Regions from separate parts of the Pseudogulbenkiania sp. FW507-F1 genome, predicted to be linked through region 1. Evidence: riboswitches for the same ligand, from Rfam matches in the RefSeq annotation. Region 1 holds a riboswitch; each other region holds the start of a gene.

Evidence for each region. Region 1 has a riboswitch for glycine ahead of gcvH (glycine cleavage system protein GcvH). Riboswitches for the same ligand answer to the same signal wherever they lie in the genome.
Region 2: linked by a shared signal. The riboswitch ahead of gcvT (glycine cleavage system aminomethyltransferase GcvT) and the one ahead of gcvH (glycine cleavage system protein GcvH) in region 1 are both predicted to bind glycine.
Region 3: linked by a shared signal. The riboswitch ahead of glyA (serine hydroxymethyltransferase) and the one ahead of gcvH (glycine cleavage system protein GcvH) in region 1 are both predicted to bind glycine.

What each region holds. Positions count from the first base shown of each region.
Region 1 is NZ_JBYSWM010000004.1:99,651-107,196, forward strand. Features, by position in the region: gene gcvT (glycine cleavage system aminomethyltransferase GcvT) at 1-264, opposite strand, end outside; gene glyA (serine hydroxymethyltransferase) at 425-1,681, opposite strand; gene gcvP (aminomethyl-transferring glycine dehydrogenase) at 1,738-4,602, opposite strand; gene gcvH (glycine cleavage system protein GcvH) at 4,614-4,988, opposite strand; glycine riboswitch at 5,215-5,301, opposite strand; gene AC3WG5_RS04000 (DUF7230 family protein) at 5,792-6,010, shown strand; gene AC3WG5_RS04005 (helix-turn-helix domain-containing protein) at 6,115-6,414, opposite strand; gene AC3WG5_RS04010 (EAL domain-containing protein) at 6,828-7,546, opposite strand, start outside.
Region 2 is NZ_JBYSWM010000025.1:37,664-45,209, forward strand. Features, by position in the region: gene gcvP (aminomethyl-transferring glycine dehydrogenase) at 1-1,726, opposite strand, end outside; gene gcvH (glycine cleavage system protein GcvH) at 1,826-2,212, opposite strand; gene gcvT (glycine cleavage system aminomethyltransferase GcvT) at 2,309-3,397, opposite strand; glycine riboswitch at 3,429-3,536, opposite strand; glycine riboswitch at 3,556-3,651, opposite strand; gene gluQRS (tRNA glutamyl-Q(34) synthetase GluQRS) at 3,791-4,693, opposite strand; gene fdxA (ferredoxin FdxA) at 4,778-5,101, shown strand; gene AC3WG5_RS15200 (sensor histidine kinase) at 5,316-6,482, opposite strand; gene AC3WG5_RS15205 (chemotaxis protein) at 6,661-7,546, shown strand, end outside.
Region 3 is NZ_JBYSWM010000028.1:3,446-10,991, forward strand. Features, by position in the region: gene AC3WG5_RS15735 (cytochrome c biogenesis protein DipZ) at 1-162, shown strand, start outside; gene msrA (peptide-methionine (S)-S-oxide reductase MsrA) at 377-1,021, shown strand; gene AC3WG5_RS15745 (L-serine ammonia-lyase) at 1,097-2,497, opposite strand; gene glyA (serine hydroxymethyltransferase) at 2,728-3,984, opposite strand; glycine riboswitch at 4,239-4,327, opposite strand; gene cobA (uroporphyrinogen-III C-methyltransferase) at 4,591-5,430, opposite strand; gene AC3WG5_RS15760 (c-type cytochrome) at 5,584-6,009, shown strand; gene AC3WG5_RS15765 (cbb3-type cytochrome c oxidase subunit I) at 6,055-7,500, shown strand.

The DNA.
Region 1 (7,546 bases):
CTGCAGGCCGACCGGCAGGTCGATCACGTCGATCGGCACCAGCGTTTCCAGCGCGGCGGCGGCTTCGGCGCCGATCAGCTTGACCTGGCCCATGTGCGAGACGTCGAACAGCCCGGCGGCGGCACGGGTGTGCTGATGTTCCTTCAGGATGCCGAGCGGATACTGCACCGGCATCTCGTAGCCGGCGAACGGCACCATCTTGGCGCCCAGCTCGACGTGCAACGCGTAGAGCGGGGTGCGGGAAAGCGTTTCAGTGTGGCTCATGCTGAGCTCCTTGATTCTCAAACACGCGGCGGCCTCGCCACCGCATGCGGATTTCTTCGTTGGGGCACCGGATGCCGCCAGCCTCGCCGGACGGCATGCTCAGCCAGCGGCGCACGGCGCCGACGTTGGCCGAAGCGGGGTCTCCGGACCCTCCGTTCCGTTACCGGCGGTACACCGGAAAGGCGGCGCACAACTGCGTCACCTGGGCGCGCACCGAGGCGATCACCTCCTCGTCGCCGAGGTGGTCGAGCACGTCGCAGATCAGCGTCGCGGTGCGTGCCGACTCGTATTCGGTGAAACCGCGCGTGGTGATCGCCGGCGAACCGATGCGGATGCCGCTGGTGACGAACGGGCTTTGCGGATCGTTCGGCACCGCGTTCTTATTCACCGTGATGTGCGCCCGGCCCAGCGCCGCGTCGGCGGCCTTGCCGGTGATGCCCTTGTGGATCAGCGACAGCAGGAACAGGTGATCGTCGGTGCCGCCGGACACCACTTCGTAGCCGCGCTCCTGGAATACCGTGACCATGGCGCGGGCGTTGGCGATGACCCGTCGCTGATAGTCTGCGAATTCCGGCAGCAGCGCCTCTCTAAAAGCGACAGCTTTTGCCGCAATTACGTGCATCAGCGGGCCGCCCTGGATGCCGGGGAACACCAGCGAGCTGAACTTCTTCTCCAGCTCTGGGTTGCTCTTGGCCAGAATCAGGCCGCCGCGCGGGCCGCGCAGGGTCTTGTGGGTGGTGGTGGTGACGACGTCGGCGGACGGCACCGGGTTCGGGTACAGCCCGGCGGCGACCAGGCCCGCGACGTGCGCCATGTCGACGAACAGGTAGGCTCCCACCGAGTCGGCGATTTCACGGAAACGGGCGAAATCCAGCACCCGGGCGTAGGCGGAGAAGCCGGCCACGATCATCTTCGGGCGGTGTTCTTCGGCCAACCTTTGCACTTCGTCGTAGTCGATCAGCCCGGTGTCCGGGTTGAGGCCGTACTGCACCGCGTTGTAGAGCTTGCCGGAGAAGTTGACCTTGGCGCCGTGGGTGAGGTGGCCGCCGTGCGCCAGGCTCATGCCGAGCACGGTGTCGTGCGGCTCCAAGAGCGCCATGTAGACGGCGGCGTTGGCCTGGCTGCCGGAGTGCGGTTGCACGTTGGCGTAGTCGGCGCCGAACAGCTGCTTGGCGCGATCGATGGAGAGCTGCTCGACCACGTCGACGTGTTCGCAGCCGCCGTAGTAGCGCTTGCCCGGATAGCCTTCGGCGTACTTGTTGGTGAGCACCGAGCCCTGCGCCTGCATCACGCGCGGACTGGTGTAGTTTTCGGAGGCGATGAGCTCGATGTGGTCTTCCTGGCGCTGGCGTTCCGCCTCCAGCGCGTTCCACAGTTCGTCGTCGAAGCCTTCGATGTGCATGTCTTGGGTATACATCTGCATTCTCCTCTGGCGCGGTTGCCGCCAAAGCGGCAACCCTCGGCCGGGCAGGGTCAGTTCGGGTAGTCCGACAGCGGGGGGCAGGAGCACACCAGGTTGCGGTCACCATGGACGTTGTCGACACGGCTCACCGGCGGCCAATACTTGCCGGGCGCCGAGCGCGCCACGCCGTGCGGATACACCGCCTGCTCGCGCGAATAGGCGTGATCCCATTCGCCCACCAGCTCGGCCGCCGTGTGCGGCGCGTGCTTGAGCGGGTTGTCGTGCGCATCCAGCGTGCCGGCCTCCACCGCGGCGATCTCGGCTCTGATGGCAATCATCGCGTCGATGAAGCGGTCCAGCTCGGCCTTCGACTCCGACTCGGTCGGCTCGATCATCAGCGTGCCCGCCACCGGGAAGCTCATGGTCGGTGCGTGGAAGCCGAAATCGATCAGGCGCTTGGCCACGTCGTCCACGCTGATGCCGCTGGCGTCCTTCAGGGGGCGCAGGTCGACGATGCACTCGTGTGCCACGCGCCCGTTCGGCCCGGTGTAGAGGATCGGGTAATACGGCGCCAAGCGGCTGGCGATGTAGTTGGCGTTGAGGATCGCCAGCTCGGTGGCGCGCTGCAGCCCTGCCGCCCCCATCAGCGTGATGTAGGTCCAGGTGATCGGCAGGATGCTGGCGCTGCCGAACGGTGCCGCCGACACCGCGCCGCCGCCGGCGAGCCCGCCCTGCCGATGGCCCGGCAGGAACGGCGCCAGATGCGCCTTGACGCCGATCGGGCCGACACCCGGACCGCCACCACCGTGCGGAATGCAGAAGGTCTTGTGCAGGTTGAGGTGCGACACGTCGCCGCCGAAGCTGCCCGGCTGCGCCAGGCCCACCAGCGCGTTCATGTTGGCGCCGTCGATGTAGACCTGGCCGCCGTGCGCGTGCACCACGTCGCAGATCTCGCGCACGCGCTCCTCGAACACGCCGTGGGTGGACGGGTAGGTGATCATGATCGCGGCCAGCTCATGGCTGTGCTGCGCCGCCTTCGCCTTCAGATCATCGACGTCGACGTTGCCGGCGTCGTCGCACTTGACCACCACCACCTGCATGCCGACCATCTGCGCCGAGGCCGGGTTGGTGCCGTGCGCCGAGGAGGGGATCAGGCACACGGTGCGCTGCCCCTCGCCACGGCTGGCGTGATAGGCGCGAATCGCCAACAGGCCCGCGTATTCGCCCTGCGAGCCGGCGTTCGGCTGCAGCGACACCGCGTCGTAGCCGGTCACCGCGCACAGCATCGCCTCCAGCTCCTGCGTCAGCGCACGGTAGCCCTCGGCCTGCTCGGCCGGCGCGAACGGGTGCAGCCTGGCGAACTCGGGCCAGGTGATCGGCAGCATCTCGCTGGTGGCGTTGAGCTTCATGGTGCAACTGCCCAGCGGGATCATGGTGCGATCCAGCGCCAGGTCCTTGTCGGCCAGCGCGCGCAGGTAGCGCAGCATCTGCGTTTCCGAGTGATGGCTGTTGAACACCGGGTGGGTGAGGAAGGCGCTGCCGCGCTTGAGTTGCCCCGGCAGCGCATCCGGCGTGGCCGCCTCCAGCGCGGCAAAATCCGGCACCGGCTTGCCCTGGGCAAAGATCGCCCACAGCGTCGTCACGTCCTCGGCCGTGGTGGTCTCGTCCAGCGCGATACCGAGGCGCTGCGCGTCGATGACACGCAGGTTGATCGAGTAGGAGCGGGCGCCGGCATGCAGCGCAGCGGTCTGCGCGCCGCCGTCGACGGTCAGCGTGTCGAAGCAGTACTCGGTCGGCACGCTGTAGCCGAGCTGGCGCAGGCCGGCCGCCAGGGTCACGGTCAGCCGGTGCACGCGCCGGGCGATGGTGCTCAGCCCCTGCGGGCCATGGTAAGCCGCGTACAGTCCGGCGATGTTGGCCAGCAGCACCTGCGCGGTGCAGATGTTGCTGGTCGCCTTCTCGCGGCGGATATGCTGTTCGCGCGTCTGCATCGCCAGCCGCAGGGCAGGGCGGCCGTGCGCGTCGATCGACACCCCGACCAGACGGCCCGGCATGCTGCGCTTGAAGGCGTCGCGGGTCGCCAGGTAGCCGGCGTGCGGGCCACCGAAGCCGAGCGGCACGCCAAAACGCTGCGTGGTGCCGATCGCCACGTCGGCGCCAAATTCGCCCGGCGGGGTCAGTAGCGTCAGCGCCAGCAAGTCGGCGGCCACCACCGCCAGCGCGCCCTTGGCATGCGCCGCGTCGATTACGCCCTGGTAGTCGTGGATGTCGCCGAACGTGCCCGGATACTGCAGCAGCACGCCAAAGCAGTCGACACCGGCCAGATCGCGGCGCGGGTCACCCACCACCACCTCGATGCCGATCGGCTCGGCGCGGGTGCGGATGATCTCGATCGTCTGCGGATGGCAGTCGGCCGCCACGAAAAACACCGGGCTCTTCGATTTGGCCAGGCGCTGGCAGAAGGTCATCGCCTCGGCCGCCGCCGTGCCTTCATCCAGCATCGAGGCGTTGGCGATCTCCATGCCGGTGAGGTCGGCGATCATGGTCTGGAAATTGAGCAGCGCCTCCAGACGGCCCTGCGAAATCTCCGGCTGGTACGGGGTGTAGGCGGTGTACCAGGCCGGGTTCTCCAGCACGTTGCGCTGGATCACCGGCGGGGTGTGGGTGTCGTGGTAGCCCATGCCGATGAACGACTTGAACACTTTGTTGCGGCTGGCGATGTCGGCCAGCTTGTGCAACGCCTCGGCTTCGGTGCAGCCCGCGGCGAGGGCCAGCGGCTCGTGACGGCGGATCGCCGCCGGCACCACTTGCCGGATGAACTCGTCCAGCGAGCCGACATTCAGTTCAGCCAACATCTCGGCCTGTTCACCGGCATCCGGGCCGATGTGGCGGCGCACGAACAGCTCGCGCTGCGTGAGGGAATCAAACGTAGCCATGACCCATCCCCCTATGCGCCGATGTAGGCGTGGTAGCCGGCGGCATCCATCAACCCGGCCAGTTGCTCCGGGTTGTCGATACGCATGCGGAAGAACCAGCCCGCGCTTTCCGCCGCCTCGTTCACCAGGCTCGGCTCGTCGGCCAGCGCGTCGTTGACGGACACGACGGTGCCATCCACCGGAATTTTGATCTCGCCGGCGGCCTTGACCGATTCGATGGTGGCCGCTTCCTCGCCCTGGGCGAAACGATCGCCCTCCCGGGGCAGCGCCACGTAAACCAGGTCGCCCAGCAAGTTCTGGGCGTAGTCGGTGACGCCAACGGTGGCGCTACCGTCCGCCTCCAGGCGCAGCCATTCGTGGGATTCGGTGTATTTGATGTCGCTCATTGCTCTCTCCTGACAGGGTTGCGTGAAGTGAAACGGGCCAACGCAAGCCTGGAGTACAACGGCGAAAGCAGGGGACGATCGGGGGATCGGCATCCGGACTTTAGCGGGGCATTCCAGGCGGCGTGAGCCTGATGCCCCCTCTGTCCATTTGCCTGAGAGATTACGGACCCGGACGGGAACGCTTTTCCTTCGGCGAGGCCTCGTGGGCCTACTCTCCAGAGAGCTAGTCGATGCGGCAGTCCTTTTGCCTGAGAGTTTCTGGGGCGATTCCCCTTCGGCGCCGCCACATGGCGGTCTCTCCTGTCACATCCCGATAGCTTGATGCCCAATCTAGAGGAGGGGTTCCGGGACTGTCAACAGCAAAACACCCGCGCCGCCGAGGCCAGATACGCGGCACCCGTCGCGCGCCGCCGCCAATAGCTGGCGCAAACCCAGACCAGACGGGCCTCTCGGCATCAAAGGCCCGGCCCGATACTTCGGTATTTGGCGAAGTACATATCTGAACATTGCTATTCAACACTCGCCCCGCAACAGCGGACATGGAGACGCGCGACCGTTCTCGAGGGGGGCGCAACTCCCTCGGGGGAGACTCACCGTCTGCCCAGGTAAAGACCATCGTGAAGACGAGCCGGGCATGAGGTTTCAGCGTTCCATGCATCACGTCAGGTGCGGACAATCCCGAACACCGGGACGGCCTCGTCGCCGTTCGAAAAATTGACACTCTCGGGGAACGGAAAACCGGTGGTGCAGTCTACTCATTCGTCTGTCGAGAGAGCACCCTCGACTCAACTGGAAGGAACCCGATGGCCAAACCACCACGCACCAACCCGGTAGCCAAATTCGCACAACGTCTGCAGCGCTGTGCCACCTTTACAGATCGAAAGAAGCGAGCCAGGCAAGGCTATGCCAAGCATAAGAAACAGGCGGGAAGTTTTACTCTCCCGCCTTTTTTATTGAGCTGGAATCTGGCGTCAGCCACGAGCCCAAAGTCCGATTCCACACGACTCCTGCCCAGCTTGTAATGCCTCGCCTTGCCAACATGGGCAAGGGGCGCTCCATCAAGCCAAGATTTCAGATGCCAGCTATCAGGTCAGGCTGTAGAGCGCCTGAAAACCAACGCGACAAATCACTGCTCTTCACGTGATGTCGCCGATACCGCCTTCTTCAAACTTTCGTACAAATCTGGAAATTGCGTCTTGAGAAGACCAATGACCTCCATGTCCTCACGGTTGATGATGGCAAGGTCAACTTGCTCGATATGCACCAGGCGGAACAGTTCCCGCACCGGGCGCGGCATGTTTCGGCCCGACTCGTAGCGCGACCCTCCAGATTGAGTGACGCCGATCAGGCTCCAGAATTGCACCTGGTTCAGCCCTCGCTTCAGACGAACTTCGCGAGGATGAGGTAGGGCTTTGTGCGATGTCATCATTGGGCTCCTGTTTGTGGGTGCCGCAATGATAAATGGGGAGTGGGTAGCCTCACCTCAGGCAAATTGCAAATATTTGTTAATAAATATGCCATTTATTTAATAACACTCGCCGCAAACACCGTTCCTCGATCGTCCACGCGATACCAAACAAACCGGCCGGCAGCGGCCTCAAGCAAGCTCGCTGGGTGTAACAACGCGGCCTCTACGACAGACCATCCTGGCAACAGGATGAATCAACAAGCGACAAGGCGACGTGTACGACATGGCGGCGGCAAATAGGGCAGAGTCGCCAGGAAAAACACCGGGAGAGCCGCTATCAGACAGCGCGGCCCGATACGGAGAGGGCACGGTTCCTGCCGGGTTTGGAGTGCGGGGCCGAACCCTTGGATGCCCCCCTTAGGCCGGGCCGTTCAATGAGCGGACTCAGTCGCTGGCACGGGTGGGATGAAATTCTCAACCCACTCCTGGAAGGCTTCGGCCGGCATCGGCTTGGCGATGAAGTAGCCCTGTGCATAGTCGCATCCCAGTCGGGACAGTTGCTCCCAGTGCTCCTGGGTTTCAATGCCTTCGGCCACGGTTTTGCGGCCCAAGTCACGCACGAGATCGATGGTGGAGCGCACGATCATCGCCGAGTCTTTGCTGCGGGACATGTTCGCCACGAATGACTGGTCGATCTTGATATAGTCCACCGGCAACTTCTGCAGATAGTTCAATGAAGAATAACCGGTGCCAAAATCGTCGATATAGAGCGGAATGCCCCCAGCGTGCAGGCTATGTAGAATACCAAGCGCCAATTCGGGATCTTCCATGACGGAACTCTCGGTGATTTCCACCTCCAGCCAGCCAGGTCCAATCCCACGGGCAGCCTGCCACAGGCGGATCTTGTCCAACAGACTCTCATCATGCAGACTGCGTGCCGACAGGTTGACGGCAATGGGAACGGCGCAGCCTCGGGCATGCCAGCTTTGCAACAAATCAAGCGTGGCACCAATGACCCACTCCGTCAGTGGGCGAATCAGGCCGGTATGCTCAGCCAAACCAATGAACATGGCGGGTGTCAGCAGGCCAAGCCGCGAATGGTGCCAGCGCACCAGCGCTTCAGCGCCACTCACCCGGCCCGTGGCAAACT
Region 2 (7,546 bases), on a different contig from region 1:
GGATCGCCAGGATACCGGCGTATTCGCCCTGCGCGCCGGAGTTTGGCTGCATCGAGATAGCGTCGAAGCCGGTGATGGCCAGCAGCTGCTGTTGCAGCGCCTCGATCATTTCCAGATAGCCGGCGGCCTGATCGCGCGGGGCGAACGGGTGCATGTTGGCGAATTCCGGCCAGGTGATCGGGATCATCTCGCTGGTGGCGTTGAGCTTCATGGTGCAGCTGCCGAGGCTGATCATGGAGTGGTTCATCGCCAGGTCGCGGTTTTCCAGCTTCTTGAGATAGCGCAGCATCTCGTGTTCGCTGTGGTGGGTGTTGAACACCGGGTGCGACAGGATGGCGGATTCGCGCTTCAACGCGGCCGGGATGGCGTCGGCAGCGGCGGCATCCAGTGCGGCAACGTCGGCCGGCTTGCCGGTGAAGATTTCGATCAGCTGAGCCAGGTCGGCTTCGCTGGCAGCTTCGTGGAAAGCCACGCCCAGCACGCCGTTGCCGGCGTCACGCAGGTTGATGCCGGCAGCCAGCGCGGCGGCATAGACCTTGGCCGCATCCGCGCCCAGCTCGACCTGTACGGTGTCGTAGAAGCGGTCGAACACCAGCTTGCCACCAGCCGCCTTCACCGCGTGGGCGAAGATGGCCGCCAGGCGGTGGATGCGGGCGGCGATGCGCTTCACGCCCTCGGCGCCGTGGTACACGGCGTACATGCCGGCGATGTTGGCCAGCAGCACCTGCGAGGTACAAATATTGGAGTTGGCCTTCTCGCGGCGGATGTGCTGCTCGCGGGTCTGCAGCGCCATGCGCAGCGCGGTCTTGCCCTTGGCATCGACCGACACGCCGATGATGCGGCCCGGAGCGGAGCGCTTCATCTCGTCCTTGAACGCGAAGTAGGCGGCGTGCGGGCCACCGAAGCCCATCGGCACGCCAAAGCGCTGGGTGTTGCCCACCGCCACGTCGGCGCCCATTTCGCCCGGCGACTTCAGCGCCACCAACGCCATCACGTCGGCCGCGACGATGGCCAGCGCGCCCTTGGCCTTGACCGCGGCGATGTACGGGGTCAGGTCCAACAGTTCGCCGGATTCGCCCGGGTACTGGAACAGCGCGCCGAAGTAGTCGCCGTTGCCGGCCTCTTCCGGATGGCCCAGCACCAGTTCGAAGCCGAAGTACTCGGCACGGGTCTTCATCACGTCCAGCGTCTGCGGCAGCACGCGGCTGTCGACGAAGAACTGCTCGGACTTGGACTTGGACACGCGGCGCGCCATAGCCATGGCTTCGGCGGCGGCAGTGGCTTCGTCCAGCAGCGAGGCGTTGGCGATTTCCAGCCCGGTGAGATCGATGATCATCTGCTGGAAATTCAGCAGCGCTTCCAGGCGGCCCTGGGCGATTTCGGCCTGGTACGGGGTATAGGCGGTGTACCAGCCCGGGTTTTCCAGCACGTTGCGCAGGATCACACCCGGGGTGAGCACCGGGTAGTAACCCAGGCCGATGAAGGATTTGTTCACCACGTTCTTGCTGGCGACCGCTTTCAGGTCGGCCAGCGCGTCGGCTTCACGCTGCGCCGGCGGCAGGTCCAGCGCGCGGTTGAAGCGGATGTTGGCCGGTACGGTCTGGGCCACCAGGTCCTCGAAGGAGCCGGCGCCGACGTAGGCCAGCATCTCGGCCTTCTCGGTCTCGCACGGGCCGATATGGCGTTCGATGAATTCGTTGTGGTTAAACAGGGTAGAGAGTGTCATGTTGCAAGTATCCGGATGCAAGAGGACTATGGGCCGGCGCCGCCGGCCCCATAAAAACAAAAGCCTCGCGCCCTGGGACGCGAGGCCGGTTCGGCTCGATCAGGCGCCGATTTCCTGGGCGTACTGTTCGGCGTTGAGCAGCTTGTCGAGGTCGGCGACGTTGCTCGGCTTGACCTTGAAGAACCAGCCCTGGCCGTACGGCTCGCTGTTGGCCAGTTCCGGCGCGGCTTCCAGTTCACCGTTCACGGCCACCACTTCGCCTTCGATCGGCGCGTACACGTCGGAAGCGGCCTTCACCGACTCCACCACGCCAGCCTGTTCGCCGTCACCCAGCACGGCACCCACTTTCGGCAGCTCGACGAACACGATGTCGCCCAGCAGTTCCTGGGCATGTTCGGTAATGCCCACGGTCACGGTGCCGTCTGCTTCCAGGCGCAGCCATTCGTGGCTGGATACGTATTTCAATTCGGCGGGGATTTGGCTCATTACTGCATCTCCAATGTAGAAAAGGTTGATGACGGGGCCTTGCCGCCCCGTCCGGAAGCGGGCCTGGCCCGCCTCCACTCAGTCCGGATACTCGGCTTAATTAAAGACTTTTTTGCCGTTGCGAACAAACGGCATCTTGACCACGCGCACCTCGGTCAGCGTGCCGCGCAGATCGACCTGGGCGGTCTCGCCGGTCGCAGCCGGTACGCGGGCGATGGCGATGGAATGCTTCAGCGTCGGCGAGAAAGTGCCGCTGGTGATGACGCCTTCGCCGGCGCCCTCGACCACCACCTTCTGCCCCTCGCGCAGCACGCCGCGCCCTTCCAGCACCAGGCCGACCTGCTTCATCGCGACGCCGGCGGCTTTCTGCGCTTCCAGCGCCTGACGGCCGATGAAGTCGCGCTCGGCCGGTTCCCAGGCGATGGTCCAGCCCATCCCGGCCGCCAGCGGCGACACGGTCTCGTCCATGTCGTGGCCGTACAGGTTCATGCCGGCTTCGAGACGCAGCGTGTCGCGCGCGCCCAAACCGATCGGCGCCACGCCGGCCGCCAGCAATTCGCGGAAGAAGGCCGGCGCCTCGGTGGCCGGCACCATGATTTCCAGGCCGTCTTCGCCGGTATAGCCGGTTCGCGCAAAGAACCAGTCGCCTGCAGGCAAGCCCTGGAAGATTTTCAGAGATTTAATAGCGTCTGCCAGCGTCGGCTTCACCGAGCACACTTTGGCAATGGCGTTGGGGCCTTGCACGGCCAGCATGGCCAGATCGCGACGCACCTTCAGCGTCACATCGAAACCGGCTTTCTGCTGCTCCATCCAGGCCAGGTCCTTGTCGGTGGTACCGGCGTTGACCACCATGCGGTAGCCGTACGAAGTCAGATAGACGATCAGGTCGTCCACCACGCCGCCGTCGGCGTTGAGCATGCCGGAATACAGTGCCTTGCCCTCGAAGCCCAGCTTGGCGACGTCGTTGGCGATCAGCTTCTGCAGCCAGGCCTTGGCGTCCGCACCGGTGATGTCGATCACGGTCATGTGGGAGACATCGAACATGCCGGCGTCGCTGCGCACCTGCTCGTGCTCTTTCAGCTGCGAGCCATAATGGATGGGCATTTCCCAGCCGGCAAAATCGACCATCTTGGCGCCGGCGGCGAGGTGTTCGTCAAACAGGGGGGTACGTTTCGGGGCCGTCATGCGGAGTCCTTCAGGGTGCGTTCATCCTTCTATACACCCCTCTGTCCCTACACCTGAGATTTTCCGACTGGTGCAGCACCAGCCGTTAGCCCCTTCGGTGGGCGCCTGGAACCAGGCGCCGCTCTCCAGATTCGGCGGGCCGCCCATGGAACGACGGCCCGATCCTCGCAGTCCTTTTGCCTGAGCGATTGCGGGTGCACTTGCGCCTTCGGCGGCGGCCGGCTTGCGCGGCCACTCTCTCCTGCTAGATGGGGCAAGATTATCGGCGCTGGCCGCCGGTCTGGCAAGCCGCACGCGGCTGCATGCCGCGATTATGTAGGCGCAGCGCCACGTTACTTCCCCACACAATAACCAACAGCAGCCCTTCCCCGACCAAGTTGGCCGAAGCCCGGCTCACACCGTCACCGGCCCGGCCGGCACCTTGTCCAATGACCAATGCCCGCGCGCCCAGGCCCACAACTCGGCCAGGCTGCCGCATTCGTTCGGCGGCACATGCCCGAGGCGCTGCAACGCACGGCGCAGCTCCGCTGCCGCTGCCGCCGGGGCAATCGCCGGCGCCAGCGTCTGCTTGGACAGCTTCTCGCCGGCCGCGTTGACCATCAGCGGCAAGTGGCAGTAACTCGGGGTAGACACTCCCAGCGCCCGCTGCACGGCGATCTGGCGCGGCGTCGACACCAAGAGGTCGGCGCCGCGCACGATATCGGTGACGCCCTGCGCGGCATCGTCCACCACCACCGCCAGCTGGTAGGCCCAGAAGCCGTCGGCACGCAGCAGCACGAAATCGCCAATGTCGCGCTCCAGATCCTGGCGGTACTCGCCCTGCAAGCGATCGACGAACACCGTCTCGCCCGGTGCCACGCGTAGCCGCCAGGCACGGCCGGCGCGCCCCGCCACGCAGCCGTTGCGGCAGGTTCCCGGGTAGACGTAGCCGTCCACCCCGCGGCGAGCGTGTGCCGCGATCTCCTTGCGCGTACAGCCACAGGCGTACGCCAGGCCATCGCGGGTCAGCTGGTCCAGCGCGGCGCGGTACAGCTCGTGGCGCCGGCTCTGGTATTCCACTGCGCCATCCCACTCGAAACCCAGCGCCTCGAGCGTCTGCAGGATGGCCGAAGCAGCGCCGGCCACCTCGCGCGGCGGGTCGAGGTCCTCCATACGCAACAGCCAGACGCCGCCGCGCGTGCGCGCCTCCAGATAGCTGCCGACGGCGGTGGTCAACGAACCGGCATGCAATAAACCGGTCGGACTGGGGGCAAAACGGCCACGATAGGGCAAGGAGGGAACGAAGCCAGACATCATCGGAAAACAGCCGGGAAAATCAAACGATGGCAAAATTGGCTAGACTGTTGAGTGTCAGCGCCCAAATCGCCAAAGGAAAATGCAATGGCCTACGTTGTAACCGAAGCTTGTATCAAATGCAAATACACCGACTGCGTCGATGTCTGTCCGGTCGACTGCTTCCATGAAGGCCCCAATTTCCTCGCCATCGACCCGGACGAATGCATCGATTGCACCCTGTGCGTCGCCGAGTGCCCGGTCGAAGCGATCTACGCCGAAGACGACGTACCGGCCGACCAGTTGCATTTCATCGAGATCAACGACCGGCTGTCCAAAGTCTGGCCGGTGATCGCCGCCAAGAAGGACCCCCTGCCGGATCACGAAGACTGGGCCAAGGTCACCGGCAAGACCCAGTACCTGGAAGAATAATTAAGGGGCCATCAGGCAAAACCCTGCTGGCGTTATTGCACTCGCATGCGAATCCTTCGCCGGACAAATCCCTGCGTGCCAATCTTTGAATTGGCTCAGCGATAGATTTGCACGCAGAGATTGGCCCGGCAAGCCCTTGCCATCCTGCCTGTACGGTGCACACACCACGACCAGTGCCCATAGCCGTGATCGCGGGGACGGCAAGCGGCTCGGCTCACGCCAGCGGTAGCCGCACCTCGAAGCAGGCGCCCCCGCCCTCGCGGTTGCCCGCACACACGCTGCCGTGCAGTTCCTCCACCACTTTCTTGACGATGGCGAGCCCCAGCCCGGTCCCCCCGGAGCGCGTGGTAAAGAACGGTTCGAACACCCGCTCCAGCAACTCGTCGCCCAGCCCCGGGCCCTCGTCGACCACGCACAGCCGCACTGCGCCGCCCTCCAGCCGGGCGCCCAGCACCACGCACTGGCCTTCTACGGAAAAGTGCAGCGCGTTCTCCAGCAGATTGACCAGGATGCCCACCAGCGCCTTGCGGTCTCCCGCCACCCGCACCGGCTCGCCCAGCGCAAAGTCACAGTCCAGCCGCACCGCCCGCGCGGCGTAATGAGGCTGCACCACGGCACGGACTTCTTCCAGCAACCCGGCCACGTCCAGCAGCTCGAGCTCGCTCACCTGCCCCCTGACGAAGCTCAGCATGTTCTGGATCAGCCCTTCCAGCGCCTTCAAACGAGCCAGGCTCTTGTCGATGAAGCGCTCTCGCTCCGCCTCCCCCAGGCTGGGCTGGCGCAAGTTGGCGGTGTAGAGCATGGCGGTCGCCAGCGGAGTACGCAGCTGATGCGCCAGCGACGCCGCCATACTGCCCATCGAGGCCAGTTTCTGCTGCTGCGCCAGCTCGCTCGAGAGCTGGTGCAGGTGCGTGACGTCGTGCAGCAGCACGATCTGCCCGCCCAATTCCGGCAGGTCCTGGTACTGCAGCGTGATGCGGCGCGGTGGCTGCTCGCCACAACGCGGTAACAAGAAGGTGTTATCAATGTCGGTCGGCTGGAAGCCGGCCAGCACCTCCGGCCATGACCGTCCCCGCACCGACGCCCCCAGCATCGCCTCGGCGGCGGAGTTTTCAGTCTGCACCCGACCATCGACCAGCAACTCAACCACGCCGGCCGGCAGCGCCTCCAGCAACATGCCGAGCCGCTCGGCCAACGCCGCGTTATTCGAGAGTTGACGCCTAAGCTCGTTATTGGCCTCGTCCAGTTGCGCATTCAGCACATTGACCTGCCCCTGCAGCTGGTTGTAGGCATCGATCAATTGGCCGGAAACGGCATTGAACTGGGCAAACGCCTGCTCCAGTGTTTGCTGGTCGTGCAAGTTTGAAACAGTTTTTGTCATTCACCACAACACATTTGTAAAAACTGATTAATCAGTATGATAATTATCCAAACCGGTTAAGCCAATCTGGGGTACATTTGCCGTAATGGACGGAGCCAGTGGCCCCCGACACCCTAATAACGGGCGTATCGACACTCCAAACGATACTCCCAAAAAACATGATGCAGCGGAGGTTTCCGTGTCAGAACTTCTTAAAAAGATTGATGCCCGCACCAAGCTCGCCGGCACCAACAAGCTCGAAATCCTGTTGTTCTCCCTCGGAGAAGATCAACGAACCGGGCGCAAGGAAGTTTTCGGGATTAACGTCTTCAAGGTGCGCGAGGTCATGCGCACACCTGAAATCACCTCCGCGCCAGAAATGCCGTCTTCCGTGGAAGGCATGGTCAGCCTGCGTGGCGCGCTCGTGCCCATCATCGATCTGGCCAAGTACGCCGGCATCGTCACCGAGAAGAAACCCGAAATCATGATCGTGACCGAATATAACGGTCACACCCAGGGGTTCCTGGTCGAGGCCGTCGACACCATCCTGCGGCTCGACTGGTCGGCCATGCGCGTGCCACCGGAAATGATCACCAACCGCATGGGCGGGCTGGTCACCGCCGTGACCGAGCTCAACAACACCCTGGTCATGATGATGGACGTCGAGAAAGTCCTGGCCGAGACCTCGCTCACCGACGACGCCCATCACTTCCTGAACATCGAGCCGATCAAGGAAGAGCGCATGATCTTCTTCGCCGACGACTCGGTCGTCGCGCGCAAACAGATCGAACGCACCCTGGAAGCCATGAACGTCAAGTACGCCTACGCCATCAACGGCATGCGCGCCTGGGACGAACTCCAGCGGATGGCCGCCCAGGCCGACCTCTCCGGCCGCAAGCTCTGTGACATCGTCAACCTGGTACTGACCGACGTGGAAATGCCGGAAATGGACGGCTACATGCTGACCAAGCTCATCAAGAGCGACCCGCGCTTTGCCGGCATTCCGGTGCTGATGCACTCCTCGCTGTCGGGCAACTCCAACCAGAAGCTCGGCGAATCGGTCGGTGTCGACTCCTACGTTTCCA
Region 3 (7,546 bases), on a different contig from region 1:
GGAGCCGACCACGGTGCCGACGTCGGTGCTGACGGCAGCGGTACAGTCGACGGCAACCGGCTGTACCAGCTGGTGCGTCAGCAGGCAGGTGCACGGGAACGCACCTTCCAGATCGAGTTTCTCGACGCCGGGGTGCAGGCGTTCGCGTTTACCTTCGGCTAAACGGCGCTGACAAAACCGGTGCCACGTTCCTGGCCGGGCGGGCGCTGGCAGAAAACGCGACTTGGCCGACGTTTTTGCGACGCTACGGTACACGTCGTGCGGCAAAAGCTTGCTGGGTGAACCTAAGGATTCGCACGCGGGCAACGACGCCAGCAGGGTTTTGCCGGCGGCGCCCGGCGTCACGTTCCCATCCCACTTGCTGAGGAGGAAGACCATGATTCGCATCCGTACCCTGTTGTTGGTGCTGTCGGTCGGCAGCGGCCTGCTGGCGCCGGCTCGTGCCCAGACCGTGCCAGCCTTTGCCGGCGTGCCTCTCCCCGTGCACGGCAGCCAGGTCGCCGTGCTCGCCGGTGGCTGCTTCTGGGGTGTCGACGCGGTGTTCAAGCACGTCAAGGGCGTCACCAGCGTGGTCTCGGGCTACTCGGGCGGCAGCGCCGCCAGCGCCCAGTACGAGACCGTCAGCAGCGGGACCACCGGCCACGCCGAATCGGTGAAGATCACCTACGACTCCGCCAAGGTATCGTACGGCCAGCTGTTGCAGGTGTTCTTCGCGGTGGCGCACGATCCGACCGAGCTGAACCGACAGGGGCCGGACCACGGCACGCAGTACCGCTCGGCGATCTTCTATGCCGACGCCGGCCAGAAACAGGTGGCGCAGGCCTATATCGCGCAGCTGGACAAGGCGCGCGTGTTCGGCCAACCCATCGTCACCCAGGTGGTGCCGCTCAAGGCGTTCTATCCGGCCGAGGGTTACCACCAGAACTTCCTGGCGCTGCACCCGGACAACCCTTACATCGTGATCAACGATCTGCCCAAGCTCGACGCCCTGCGCCGCGCGTTTCCGGCGCTGTATCGCTGAGGCGGGCCAGACAAAAAAAGACCCCCCGGCGAGCGGGGGAAGGGACGTCAGAGGAAGGGTGCCGAGGGCACGCGGTCAGCATTCCACGATGTTGACCGGCACCTCGACAATGTTCACGGCCAGGCCGCCGCGGGCGGTTTCCTTGTACTTGGTGCTCATGTCGCGACCGGTGTCGCGCATGGTCTTGATGACGCGGTCGAGCGAGACGAAGTGCTGGCCGTCGCCGCGCAGCGCCATGCGCACCGCGTTGATGGCCTTGACCGAGGCCATGGCGTTGCGTTCGATGCAGGGCACCTGCACCAGGCCGCCCACCGGGTCGCAGGTGAGGCCGAGATTGTGTTCCATGCCGATCTCGGCGGCGTTTTCCACCTGCTCCGGGGTGCCACCCATCACTTCGGCCAACCCGCCCGCTGCCATCGAACAGGCCGAGCCGACTTCGCCCTGGCAGCCGACTTCCGCCCCCGAGATCGAGGCGTTGAGCTTGAACAGGATGCCGATGGCGCCGGCCGTCAACAGGAAGCGCACCACGCCGTCTTCATTGGCGCCGGGCACGAAGCGGGAATAGTAGTGCAGCACCGCCGGCACGATGCCGGCCGCGCCGTTGGTCGGCGCGGTCACCACGCGGCCGCCGCCGGCGTTCTCTTCGTTTACCGCCAGCGCGTAGAGGTTGACCCAGTCGATCACCGTGAGCGGGTCGCGCAGGCTGGCCTCGGGCGCCGCCAGCAGCTTGCGGTGCATATCGGCGGCGCGGCGCTTGACTTTCATGCCGCCGGGCAGGATGCCTTCGTGGGCGCAGCCGCGTTTCACGCACGCCTGCATCACGTGCCAGATGTTGAGCAGGCCGGCGCGCACTTCTTCCTCGCTACGCCAGGCCAGTTCGTTCTCCAGCATGATCTGGCTGATCGGCTTGTTGTGCTCCTTGCACAGCGCCAGCAGCTCGGCGGCGTTGTTGAAGGGATGGCGCAGCTCGGTGGCGCCGGGCGGCACGAAGCCGGCCTCCACCGCCGCCTCGTCCACCACGAAGCCACCACCTACCGAGTAGTAGGCGCGCTTGTCGAGCACGTTGCCGGCGTCGTCGCGGGCCTCGAAGGTCATGCCGTTGGGGTGGAAGGGCAGCGACTTGCGCTTGTGCAGCACCAGGTGCTCCGGCTCGGTGAACACCACTTCGTGCTGGCCGAGCAGCGACAGCCGTTTGTTGCTGCGGATTGCTGCCACCATGGCCGGCACCGCGTCGGTGTCGACTTCGTCCGGTAGTTCGCCCTGCAGGCCGAGCAGTACCGCCACGTCCGAGCCGTGGCCCTTGCCGGTGGCGCCGAGTGAGCCGAACAGCTCGCTGCGCACGCTGGCCACTCTTTCCAGCAGGCCGTCCTTCTCCAGCCGGGCGACGAACTGGCGCGCGGCACGCATCGGCCCCACGGTGTGCGAACTGGACGGGCCGATACCGATCTTGAACAGGTCAAAGACGCTGATTGCCATGGTTGCTTCTCTTGCTACGGCACCCCGCTAGGCGGGGGCCTGATGAATTCGGGAGACAACCCCCGGCCGTTTCCGGCCGGGGTAAAACTTGATCAAGGGTCACGATCCTGCCACGTTTCCGAGAGGGCTGTTGGCATTGTCCTCATCGCAGGATGGGAAATCCATCGATGATGGGTTCCTCTGAATTGCCCCCATCCTGCGGCGTGCGCGACCGATCGTGAGGCGGGTTCTTAGCCGCGGTACACCGGGAAAGCTGCGCACAGCTCGGCCACCTGGTGCTTGACGCGCTCGATCACCGCCGGGTTCTCGATGTCGTCGAGGATGTCGCAGATCCAGCCGGCCACGCGCTCCACTTCGGCTTCCTTGAAGCCGCGCGTGGTGACGGCCGGGGTGCCGATGCGGATGCCGCTGGTGACGAACGGGCTTTGCGGGTCGTTCGGCACGGCGTTCTTGTTCACCGTGATGTGCGCCGCGCCCAGTGCCGCGTCAGCCGCCTTGCCGGTCAGCCCCTGGCTGATCAGCGACAGCAGGAACAGGTGGTCGTCCGTCTTGTTGGACACCACGCTGTAACCGCGGTTCTGGAACACCGTGACCATGGCGCGGGCGTTGGCGATGACCTGTTGCTGGTAGGCCTTGAATTCCGGCTGCTGCGCCTCGAGGAAGGCCACCGCCTTGGCGGCGATGACGTGCATCAGCGGGCCGCCCTGGATGCCGGGGAACACCAGCGAGTTGAACTTCTTCTCCAGCTCCGGGTTGCTCTTGCACAGGATCAGGCCGCCGCGCGGGCCGCGCAGGGTCTTGTGGGTGGTGGTGGTGACGACGTCGGCGAACGGCACCGGGTTCGGGTAGAGCCCGGCGGCGACCAGGCCGGCGACGTGCGCCATGTCGACGAACAGGTAGGCACCGACGCTGTCGGCGATTTCGCGGAAGCGGGCGAAGTCGAGCACCAGGGAGTAGGCGGAGAAGCCGGCCACGATCATCTTCGGCTTGTGTTCTTCGGCCAACCTTTGCACTTCGTCGTAGTCGATCTCGCCGGTGTCCGGGTTGAGGCCGTACTGTACCGCGTTGTAGATCTTGCCGGAGAAGTTGACCTTGGCGCCGTGGGTGAGATGGCCGCCGTGCGCCAGGCTCATGCCCAGCACGGTGTCGTGCGGTTCCAAGAGCGCCATGTAGACGGCGGCGTTGGCCTGCGAGCCGGAGTGCGGCTGCACGTTGGCGTAGTCGGCGCCGAACAGCTGCTTGGCGCGGTCGATGGCGAGCTGCTCGACCACGTCGACGTGCTCGCAGCCGCCGTAGTAGCGCTTGCCGGGGTAGCCTTCGGCATATTTGTTGGTGAGTTGCGAGCCCTGCGCCTGCATCACGCGCGGGCTGGTGTAGTTTTCGGAGGCGATCAGCTCGATGTGATCTTCCTGGCGCTGGCGCTCGGCCTCCAGCGCGTTCCACAGGGCGTCGTCGAAGCCGGCAATCTGCATATCCTGGGTAAACATGTGCTGTCCTTGTTGTTGCAGGGCCGGCGGCCAATGGCGGCCGCCGCGTGCCCGGTCGTTGGTGTCGACCTGTGGCCCGCACGGGCGAGGGAAGGGGTAAAGGGCGGGTGCAACGGCACGGACGCGGGTCCCCATCCGACACAGGTCAGATGACGCCCCCTCTGTCCTTTTGCCTGAGAGATTACGGCGGGGTGACGGGCACCCGGCCATGCTTCCTTCGGCGAGGCCTCACGGGCCTACTCTCCAGAGAGCCGAACGACATTGCGGTTCTTTTGCCTGAGAGTTTCTGGGGCGATACCCCTTCGGCGCCACCGCTCAAGGTGGTCTCTCCCGCAATGTTTGACGCGGCTGGTGCCGAATCTAGAGATGCCGCCGCAGCCTGTCAACGTGATTCGTCACGCGCCGGCGGCGGCACGGACGCGGCGCAGCGGGCAGGGTGTCGGCGGTGCCCGCCGACGCGGGGAGCCGGCGGGGAGAATAGTCGCTTTGGTGACGAAACTGGTCGGCTGTTGAGCTGCCGAGCCGCTACCGCCGGGCCGATGCGCGCCGGCCCTGCTCGGGGCCGGTGTCGGGTCGATGCAACACTTCCGGTGCGTGCCGGCAGGCTCATGCCGGCGCGGCTGCCACGGGGGCTGAGGCGGCGCTCAGCGTCGGGTAGAGCCGCACCACCTCGCCGATGATCAGCAAGGCTGGCGGACGCACGCCGGCCGCCGCGATGCGTGCCGGCAGGGTGGCCAGGTCGGCGCTGACGATGCGCTGCTGCGGCGTGGTGGCGCGCTCGATCACGGCGGCGGGGGTGGTGCCGGGGCGGCCGTGGCGCATCAGCTCGGCACAGATGCGCGCCGCTTCGGCCAGGCCCATGTAGATCACCAGGGTTTCCTCGGCGCCGGTGTGGCGCGTCCACTCGAGTTCGTCTTCGCCGTCGCGGCGGTGGCCGGTGACGAAGCTCACGCCTTGGGCGTGGTCGCGGTGGGTGAGCGGGATCAGCCCGCGCGCCGCGGCACCGCAGGCGGCGGTGATGCCGGGGATCACTTCGCACGGAATGCCGGCCTCGGCCAGCGCCTGGACCTCTTCGCCGCCGCGGCCGAACAGGAACGGGTCGCCGCCCTTGAGGCGCGCCACGCGCCGGCCCTGGCGTGCCTGGCGGATCAGCAGGGCGTTGATCTCGCCCTGCGGCAAGGTGTGGCGGCTGGCTTCCTTGCCGACGTCAATGCGCCAGGCCGAGGGCGACGCCAGTGCCAGCACGGCGGGGTCGACCAGGTGGTCGTACAGCACCACCTCGGCTCGTTGCAACCGGGCCAGTCCCTTGACCGTGATGAGCTCCGGATCACCCGGTCCGGCGCCGATCAGACAGACCGTGCCGGGGGGAAAGTCGTCGTTGGCGGAGGCGGTCTGAGCGGCGCTGGCGGCCGCTGCCGAGAGGGGGGGAGAGGCGGGGTGGTTCATGCGGACTCCTGCAGCAAGGCGATGACAATGGCGCAAGTGTAGGAATGGCGCGGCCGGGAAATCGTTGATTCGCATCAATGTCGTAAACATGTATCGCCCATACAGTTTACCCCAGGCACCGGGTGTTTCCGGTGATATGTGATAGGAGGCCGTATGAGCGCCAGCTTCACCAAGTCGACCGCCCGCAATATTTTCTATGGTGGGGCGGTGTTTTTCTTTCTGTTGTTTCTTGCATTGACGTTCGATACCACCCAGGCGCTGCCCAAGCGCGACAACCGCGTCAACCTGACCGAGCAGGTCGCGCGCGGCAAGAACATCTGGGAGACGCGCAACTGTATCGGCTGCCACACCCTGTTGGGTGAGGGCGCCTACTTTGCGCCGGAACTGGGCAACGTCTACCAGCGCCGCGGACCGGAGTTCATCAAGGCCTGGATCAAGGGTCAGCCGACCGGCGCCCCGGGTCGTCGCCAGATGCCGCAGTTCCATCTGACCGACGGCGAACTGGACGACCTGGTCGCCTTCCTCAAGTACAGCTCCGAGATCAATACCAACAACTGGCCGCCCAACATCGAAGGCTAAGGCTGCCGAGCGGGATGAATTCTTGTCAGATTTAGGGAGATTCGCATGAGTACCTCGACCACGGCGGTTCTCGACACCCCTCGGGGTGTGGAGGAACACGCCGCCACCCGGCTGAAATACCGCTCGCAGGCGGTAGCCAAGCCTTACTTCATTGCCGCCATCGGGCTGTTCTTCGGCCAGATCGTGTTCGGCCTGATCATGGGCCTGCAGTACGTGATCGGTGATTTCCTGTTCCCGGAAATTCCGTTCAACGTGGCGCGCATGGTGCACACCAACCTGTTGATCGTGTGGCTGCTGTTCGGCTTCATGGGCGCCGGTTACTACATGATTCCGGAGGAGTCGGAACGGGAGCTGCACAGTCCTAAACTCGCCATCATCACCTTCTGGGTGTTCCTGGTGGCGGGCGCCCTGACCATCGTCGGCTACCTGTCGGTACCGTACGCCACGCTGGCCCAGCTGACCCATAACGAGATCCTGCCGACCATGGGACGCGAGTTCCTGGAGCAGCCCACCATCACCAAGGTGGGGATCGTGCTGGTGGCGCTGTCCTTCCTCTACAACCTGTCGATGACCGTGCTGTCCGGCCGCAAGACCAGCGTCAGCCTGGTGATGATGCTGGGGCTGTGGGGCCTGGCGATCTTCTTCCTGTTCTCGTTCTACAACCCGACCAACCTGGTGCTGGACAAGTACTTCTGGTGGTACGTGGTGCACCTGTGGGTGGAAGGCGTGTGGGAACTGATCATGGGCGCCATGCTGGCCTTCGTGCTGATCAAGGTGACCGGCGTCGACCGCGAGGTGGTGGAGAAGTGGCTGTACGTGATCATCGCCATGACGCTGATCTCCGGCATCATCGGCACCGGTCACCACTACTACTGGATCGGTACCCCGGGGTACTGGCAGTGGTGGGGCTCGATCTTCTCGGCGATCGAACCGATTCCGTTCTTCATGATGACGCTGTTCGCCTTCAACATGGTCAACCGTCGCCGTCGCGAACATCCGAACAAGGCCGCCGTGCTGTGGGCCCTGGGGACCGGTGTGATGGCCTTCCTCGGCGCCGGGGTGTGGGGCTTCCTGCATACGCTGGCTCCGGTGAACTACCTGACGCACGGCACCCAGCTCACCGCCGCGCACGGTCACATGGCCTTCTACGGTGCCTACGCCATGGTGGTGATCACGATGATCTCCTACACCATGCCCAAGCTGCGTGGTCGCGAGGCCAACAGCCGCGGCGCCCAGAAACTGGAGATGGTGTCGTTCTGGCTGATGACCCTCGCCATGGTGGCCATCACGCTGTTCCTGACCGCCGCCGGCTACGTGCAGGTGTCGCTGCAGCGCATGGGTACCACGCCGATGCCGTTCATGGCCGCTCAGGACCATGCCGCGACCTACTACTGGCTGCGTGAAGCCAGCGGTGTGGTGTTCTTCATCGGTCTCGCGCTCTACATCATCAGCTTCTTCGTCAAGGGCAAGACCGACGAAGCCGCCCACTGAGTGTGTGTAGCTAAAGGCGGCCCGGGGGGATTCGGGTCGCCTTTTT